2 regions of the Amycolatopsis sp. NPDC059021 genome follow, and region 1 is predicted to be linked to the other one. Evidence: riboswitches for the same ligand, from Rfam matches in the RefSeq annotation. Region 1 holds a riboswitch; the other holds the start of a gene.
The links. A riboswitch is a leader RNA that binds a small molecule or an ion and turns the genes downstream of it on or off. The one in region 1 is predicted to bind cobalamin.
Positions count from the first base shown of each region.

Region 2: another riboswitch for cobalamin. It lies ahead of ACFWX1_RS29035 (hypothetical protein); the one in region 1 lies ahead of ACFWX1_RS32685 (hypothetical protein).

Region 1 is NZ_JBHYIQ010000070.1:1,672-5,065, reverse strand. It holds gene ACFWX1_RS32695 (ABC transporter ATP-binding protein) at 1-211, opposite strand, end outside; gene ACFWX1_RS32690 (CbiQ family ECF transporter T component) at 208-1,308, opposite strand; gene ACFWX1_RS32685 (hypothetical protein) at 1,295-1,963, opposite strand; cobalamin riboswitch at 2,052-2,175, opposite strand; gene ACFWX1_RS32680 (Gfo/Idh/MocA family protein) at 2,224-3,132, shown strand; gene ACFWX1_RS32675 (VanZ family protein) at 3,378-3,394, shown strand, end outside.
Region 2 is NZ_JBHYIQ010000056.1:53,202-56,595, forward strand. It holds gene ACFWX1_RS29030 (prenyltransferase/squalene oxidase repeat-containing protein) at 1-597, opposite strand, end outside; gene ACFWX1_RS29035 (hypothetical protein) at 597-1,151, opposite strand; cobalamin riboswitch at 1,598-1,783, opposite strand; gene ACFWX1_RS29040 (SDR family oxidoreductase) at 1,912-2,715, opposite strand; gene ACFWX1_RS29045 (amidohydrolase family protein) at 2,715-3,394, opposite strand, start outside.

The sequences.
Region 1 (3,394 bases):
CCTTGCCCGCGACGCACACGCGTCCCGAGAGACGCCCGCCGGTGAAGTGCGGGACGAGTCCGTTGATCGCCCCGAGGAACGTCGATTTCCCCGCCCCGGTACGCCCGGCGACGAGGCACAGCTCGCCCTCCTCGACCAGAAGGTCCACATTGGACAGTGTCGGGCCTGCCGCGTCCGGATAGGTCACGCCGACACCCGAGAACTCGATCATCGCGCCACCTCCAGCACCGGCACCGGACGCGGCGCGAGCCACGCCGGTAGCACGCCGACCAGCAGCGAAAGCGCGTGCCACGGCGAAAGTTCGGGCCAGCGCAAGGGATTCAGCGACGGGTAGAGGTCCGCGGCGTCGACCCGCCCGGTCACGAACAGCAGCGCGCAAGCGGCCACTCCGGACAACAGCACCAGCGTCTCCTCCAGTCGCCACGGATCCGGCCGGTACCGCGTCCGCCGCACCCGGCGGCCACCGAGGACGAACCCGGCGGTGGCCACGACGAGCCCGGCCACCAGCATCGGCGCGCCCAGCCAGGCCGACGTCCCGTCGAGCACGCCGTAGACGCCGACGCACACGCCGGCCAGCCCACCCAGCACACACACGCCGATCAGCACCCGCACCCGGGGACTCAGGTAGCCGCGGCGCCCATAGCCGCGCGAATCCATCGCGGCGGCCAGCCGCAGCGAGCGGTTCATCGCGTCCTCCAGCACAGGGATCACGATGCCCTTCAGCGCCTTCATCCCGCGCTGCCGCCCCGCGCGCAGCCTCCGCGCTCGCCGGACGCGCTGCACACTCTCGACGAGCTGCGGCGCGACCGACAGCGCGACCGTGACCGCCGTGCCCACCTCGTACAACGCCCCGGGAACCGCCTTGAGCATGCGTTTCGGGTTCGCCAGCGCGTTCGCCGCGCCGACACAGATGATCATGGTCGCCAGCCGCAGCCCATCGTAGAACCCGCCGAGCAGTTCCTCCGCCGACGTCGGCCCGAGCAGCGTGATCCCGGCCATGACCGACGGCAGCGGGATGCTCGGCAGGGTGAACAGGACGTGCCCGCCATCCTCGCCACCGATCAGGATCCGGAAGAGAACCCGCGTGGCAAGGACTACGACGCCGACGTACGCGTAGAGCCGGAAAGCCACCGCCCAGGGAGCGTCACTCCGCCGGTTCGCGACGACGAAACCGGCCACCGCGATGATCAGCCCGAGCAGCAGCGGATTGGTCGTATGGCTGGCCGCGACGGCCAGCGACAGCGCCCACACCCACCACGCGCCGGGGTGCAGTGTCCGCGGCGCGCGGCCGGAACTACCGAGCGCCACGTTTGCGCCGCGCGGCGACGATCCCGGCCGCGCCGCCGATCACCACGAGAGCCACCACGCCGATCACGACACCCCAGGGGAAGCCGCCCGTGTCGCCGGAAGCGCCGGTCGCCGAGGGCGACGTCGACGGCTGCTGCGCCGGACGAACCGGCGCGACCCGCGGCGGCGGGTTGGTACCGAAGGACTTTCCGCGCCAGAACGACCACCCCTCGAAGCCGCCCAGCGCGGGCTTGTGCGTCATCGCGCCCTCCTGGCTCGACACCCAGGCCCCGTTCGCACCGTTCCAGTACCCCCAGAAGTCCGTGGCCGAGGGCATCGCGGCGCAGGATTCGGCGTCCGGACCCGGTTTGCCGTCGATCCGGCAGGCCACCGCGAGCCCGAAGCGCTGCGAGCCGGTCACGGTGAAGCCCGCGTTCTGCAGCGCGGTCACCCCGTTCGGCTGATCACCGGGGGCGCAGCGGACCACCGGCTCGCCGCCGAGATCCCCGAAGTCGACGATCACCGTGACCCCGGCGCCGTCCTGGCAGTATCCCGGGCTGCCCTTGCCCTGGTCGGCGGCAGCGGACGTGACCGCACCGGCCCCGCCGAGCAGCACGAGCACACAGACGGCGAGCAGCCTCGCCACGACCGCGACCGGCTGACGCGTGAAAGACATCGGGCACCTTCCCCTTGTCCGTCGAAGGCGCCCCCGACCGGCGCGCGACGGCGTCAGCCCCAGGACCCCGCAGATGGACCTCGACATCGGAGTCGCACCAGGCACGGGCGATCCGGCTCACAGCGGCGAAGCCGTTCACGGTTGCGGGTCAGCGCCGGATTTTCACCGGCTTCCCCCGGGCGTGGTGTCTAACCCGCTGACGTTAACCCACGGGAGGCGGGCTCCGGAAGCGACGCGAGCCACACATACACTCACCGATCGTGGGACACGGACAGCTTCGAGTCGGCCTCATCGGCACCGGTCCATGGGCACGGACGGTGCACGCACCGGGCCTCGCCGATCACCCCGGGACGACGCTGAGCGCGGTCTGGTCCCGCCGTCCCGAAGCCGCGCGAGAACTCGCGGACGCGCACTGCACCACCGCCGCCGACACCGTCGAGGAGCTGTTTTCGCAGGTGGACGCCGTCGCGTTCGCCGTACCGCCCGCTGTGCAGGCCGAGTTGGGCGTGCTCGCGGCCGAAGCGGGCAAACACCTGATCCTGGAAAAGCCGCTCGCCGCCGACCTCGCCGGAGCGCGCCGACTCGCGGACGCCGTCGACGCGGCAGGCGTCGCCACCCTGATGGTGCTGATCCTGCGCTACGCGGAGCAGACCAGGGAATGGCTCGACGGGGTCGCCGAAGCGGGCGGCTGGCGCGGGGGCGGGGCCCGGTGGCTGTCCGGCGCGCTGCTCGGCGGTCAGTACGCGGGTTCGAGCTGGCGGACGGATTCGGGCGCGCTCGCCGACATCGGCCCGCACGCGTTCGACCTGCTCGACGCCGCGCTCGGCCCGATCACCGACGTCCTGGCCGCGCACCGCACCGACGACGACCTCTGGCAGTTGCTCTTCGCACACGAAGACGGCGTGACCAGCACGGCGACGTTGTCCCTGCGGCTGCCGATCCAGCCGACCGTGGTCGAGGTCGCGGTCTACGGCGAGCACGGCTACCGCACGCTGGGCCGGAAACCGGGCGCGGCGCGGGAGTCCTACACCGCGCTACTGGACGACTTCGCCGCGATGATCGCCAGCGGCACCACGGCACATCCCTGCGACGCGCGGCGCGGCCTGCACCTGCAGACGATCATCGAACGCGCGCGGGAAGTCGCGGACGGTAGCGGTCACCCGCAGTAGTACACAGCCGGGCGAAGCCGCTTTTCGTTGTGACGTAATACTTTTCCGCGCTCGCCCGCAATTCATCCACAGGGTTGTCCACAGCATCCACTGTGGACAGTGCCCGCTCGACCCAAGCACGGTTCCCGGCGGCTCGCCAACCGAAGATCACCGAATAGTGCGCCCCCTTAAACATGCCAAGTGGATCTTGCGGTGCAAGAGTGATCTTGCGGCGAGCCGATCTCGACAGTCGGGGAAGGAGACGGATGGCCGAGTTGCTGCA
Region 2 (3,394 bases), on a different contig from region 1:
GCCGCCACCCGGGCATTGCTGCCGCAGCAGGTAGTCCAGTGCCTTCCGCTCCTTGCCCGTCCTGCCGCGCTCGTGCAGCGCGATCAGCGCCAGCGACTGGGAAAAGACATTGGACTTGTCCCGCCGTGGGTCGTACGGACCGGCATTGAGATCGCGGTACCGGCCGTTTTCGTCCACAGTGGACTCCAGGCGCCGCACCAGATCGATCGACTTGCCCAGGGAGTCAGTGCCCCACGACGCCGGATCCACTCCGGCCCGCGTCGCGACCATCAGATACTTCGCGACGATCCCGGAGACGGTGATCGCGCCGTTGAAGAACGACTGTCGCAGCTTGGCCGCAGCCGCGGCGAACTCGCCGCCGGTCTCCCCGGCCGCGTGCAGGCCGAGCAGCGCGTCGGCGACCAGGCCACCGTCGGCACCGCCTGACCCCGGTGCCGGATAGCTGTGGCCGAGCCGGGCGAATTCCCGTTCCAGGAAACCGGCCGCCGCCGACGCCGCGGGCGAACCCGTGGCGGCCGACGACGGCACAGCCGGTGCGCTGAGCACACCGGCGATCAGCAGGCACCCGAACAGCGCGCCGGCCCGGCTCCTGGACATCAGCGCGGCGGGTTCCCGTTCGGATCCTTCGCCTGGGCGAGCGTCAGGCTCATCGCGTTCGGGTCCGAAGCGGTACCCGCGCCGAACGAGAATCCGAGCACCGCACCGGACGCCGGATGGTAGGTGTCGACACCCTCCAGGGCATAGGTCCAGTTCGCGCCCGCCGTGTCGGGGACCCAGAACGCCCAGTATCCGCCGTCCGGCACGAACCCGGTGCAGGGGTCCTCGGCCGCGGTCGGATGCCCGTCGATGCGGCACAGGTAGTCGTACGGGCCGTTCTGCCCCTGTCCGGTGCCGTGCTCCGGAGACAGCCCGACGTCGGCGAGCGCGGCGAACGCGGTGGCGGGGCTGCCCGTGTCGCACCGGCGGATCACCTTGCCACCGGGGAACTTCGTCAGATCCGCGACCACGGTGATCCCCGGTGTCCCACCGCACGGGCCCTCGGTCCAGGACACGGCGGCCGAAGCACCCGCCGGAACAGCGGTCCCCACCAGCGCGGCGAAAAAGGCGAACAACACCGCGAACGCGCGCCGATACCTGCGTCTGTCTTTCACGACTGGTCCTCTCCAAGCTGCAAACCGCGCGGTACGCGCGGGGAAGATGCGGGTCACGATGACAAAGACGACACCCGGCAGGGCCGCGAGAACAGTGCATGGCAGTGTGCCGCGAACCGTTCTTCCCTTGTGCCCTGCCCCCAGATTCCTGGCGCCTCAGGCGCCTGAAAAAAATAGTAGCGCACGCCGGGACCGCTCGAAAGCCTGATGGCTGCGGAATGCCGCGGCTCAGGAATGGGCACAGGAAAATGACAGGCGCCGCACAGCCAAACGTGAATCTGCTGACCGCGCACACGGTCCGCCGTATCGTTCGCGCCGATACGCTCGGTGAGAAGCCCGATGGCCGCCAGAGGCAGAGGACCGAGCGGACCGGTGCCGCTCCGGGTCGTCGAGCCTCGGTCGCGCCGACACTCCCAGCATGAACGCCTCCTGGGGTCCGCGCCCCGTAGATGGTGTCCGCGACAGGTCAGTCTCCTGACTCCCGGATCGGCGCCTTCCCCGACCTTCCGGCTTTCGCCGTGGTCAGCGCGAGGTCGGCTCCCCGGTCACAGTGGCGGGACCGTGCCGGACTCACACCGGCTTCCTGGTTCCCGTCGCGGCCGATCCCGTGGACCGGCCTTCGCATCTTAAGCCAGCACCCGGTGACAGCGCGAGCATTTGTCGTCGACGAGACAGAGATGCGGCGTCGCCGCCCGGCTAGGTTCTTGCCTGCGACATCGCGACCCGACACGCTGACTGGACACCTTCACAGCCACGGTGGTCACTTCGCGGCGGGCGGCGAATCGAAGCTCGCGCCCATCCCGACACCGGCCCCGCCGTCGACCGGAATCACCGCGCCGGTGACGAACCTGAGATTCGGTGACACGAGCGCGCCGACCACGTCGCCGAACTCGCGGGGCTCCCCGATGCGTCCCATCGGCAACCCGCTCCCCAGCCGGACCCTGGAGAGTTCCGGCTGCCTGTCGAGGGTTCTGCCCAGCAGCGGGGTGTCGAAGTAGCCGGACAACAGGGTGTTGACGGTGATGTCGTGCTTCCCGACCTCCAGGGCCAGGGTCTTGGCGTAACCGATCACCGCGGACCACACCGCCACGGGCGCTGCCATGCCGGCGGCCGGGCGCTCGACGACACCCGAGACGACGTTGAGGATGCTGCCCCCTTCGGCCGTCATGTGCGGCAGCGTGGCTCGCACGGACCTGACGACGTAGAAGAAGTGGCGCTCGAAGGCTTGAAGCCACACGTCGTCGGTGAGTTCCGCGATCCGGCGGATCGGCGGTCCACCGTCGTTGGTGACCAGGACGTGGACGGCCTCACCGAACCGTGCGAGCGTCGCGGCCGTGACCCGTTCGAGGTCGGCCTCGGCCGAGCAATCGGCGGCAAGCCCGAGGACCCGCTCCTCGCCGTATTTGCCGGCAAGGTGTTTCGCGGCGGCCGAGATCTTCTCCGCGCGACGCGCGAAGATCGTGACGAAGGCGCCTTCGCGCAAGAGGCGATCGGCGATCGCGAAACCCAGGCCATCGCTGCCACCGCCCACAATGGCTACTTTCCCGGTCAGTCCCAGGTCCATCACTCGACTCCCATCGAGGTGAGAAATGATTCGGCGTTGCCCGAGAACACGTCGTCGAGGACGTCCGGCGAGAAGCCTTGCTCACGCCATTCCTCCACCAGCCGTTCGTGGCTGAGCATCGGGTAGTCGGCGCCGAAGAACACTCGCTTGCGAAGCCGCTTCCCGATCTCGCGCTTGAGCTCGTCGGGGAAATAGCGCGGAGACCAGCCGTGGAGCTCCATCCAGACGTTCGCTTTGTGGAGTGCGATGGCGATCATCTCCGACTGCCATGGCCACGCCACCCGGGCCGCGATCACGTTCAGGCCGGGATACCTCGCCGCGATGCGGTCGACATACCGGGGGTGACAGCCCTCGAGCGTGATGCCCATCCCTCCCCGGGTTCCGGCGCCGGTCGCCGACATGCCCACATGAACCAGAACCGGACGGCCGGCCTCGGCGCACAGGTTCAGGCAGGTCTCCCACTCCGGCTGGTCCGGTGTGCCTGCCGGCGTGAACGAATGAACCGTCAGCCCGGTCAGTCCGGGCCCTTCACTCAGGCAGCGCTCGAGTTCCTTGACATGATCGGGTTGCGTCGGGTCGACGCCGATCCAGTTGCCGAGCACGACGTCGGGGTGCTTGCGGGCGAAGTCGAACGCGTAGTCGTGCTGGTCTCGTAGCGCACCGGCGTCCATTTTGTAGG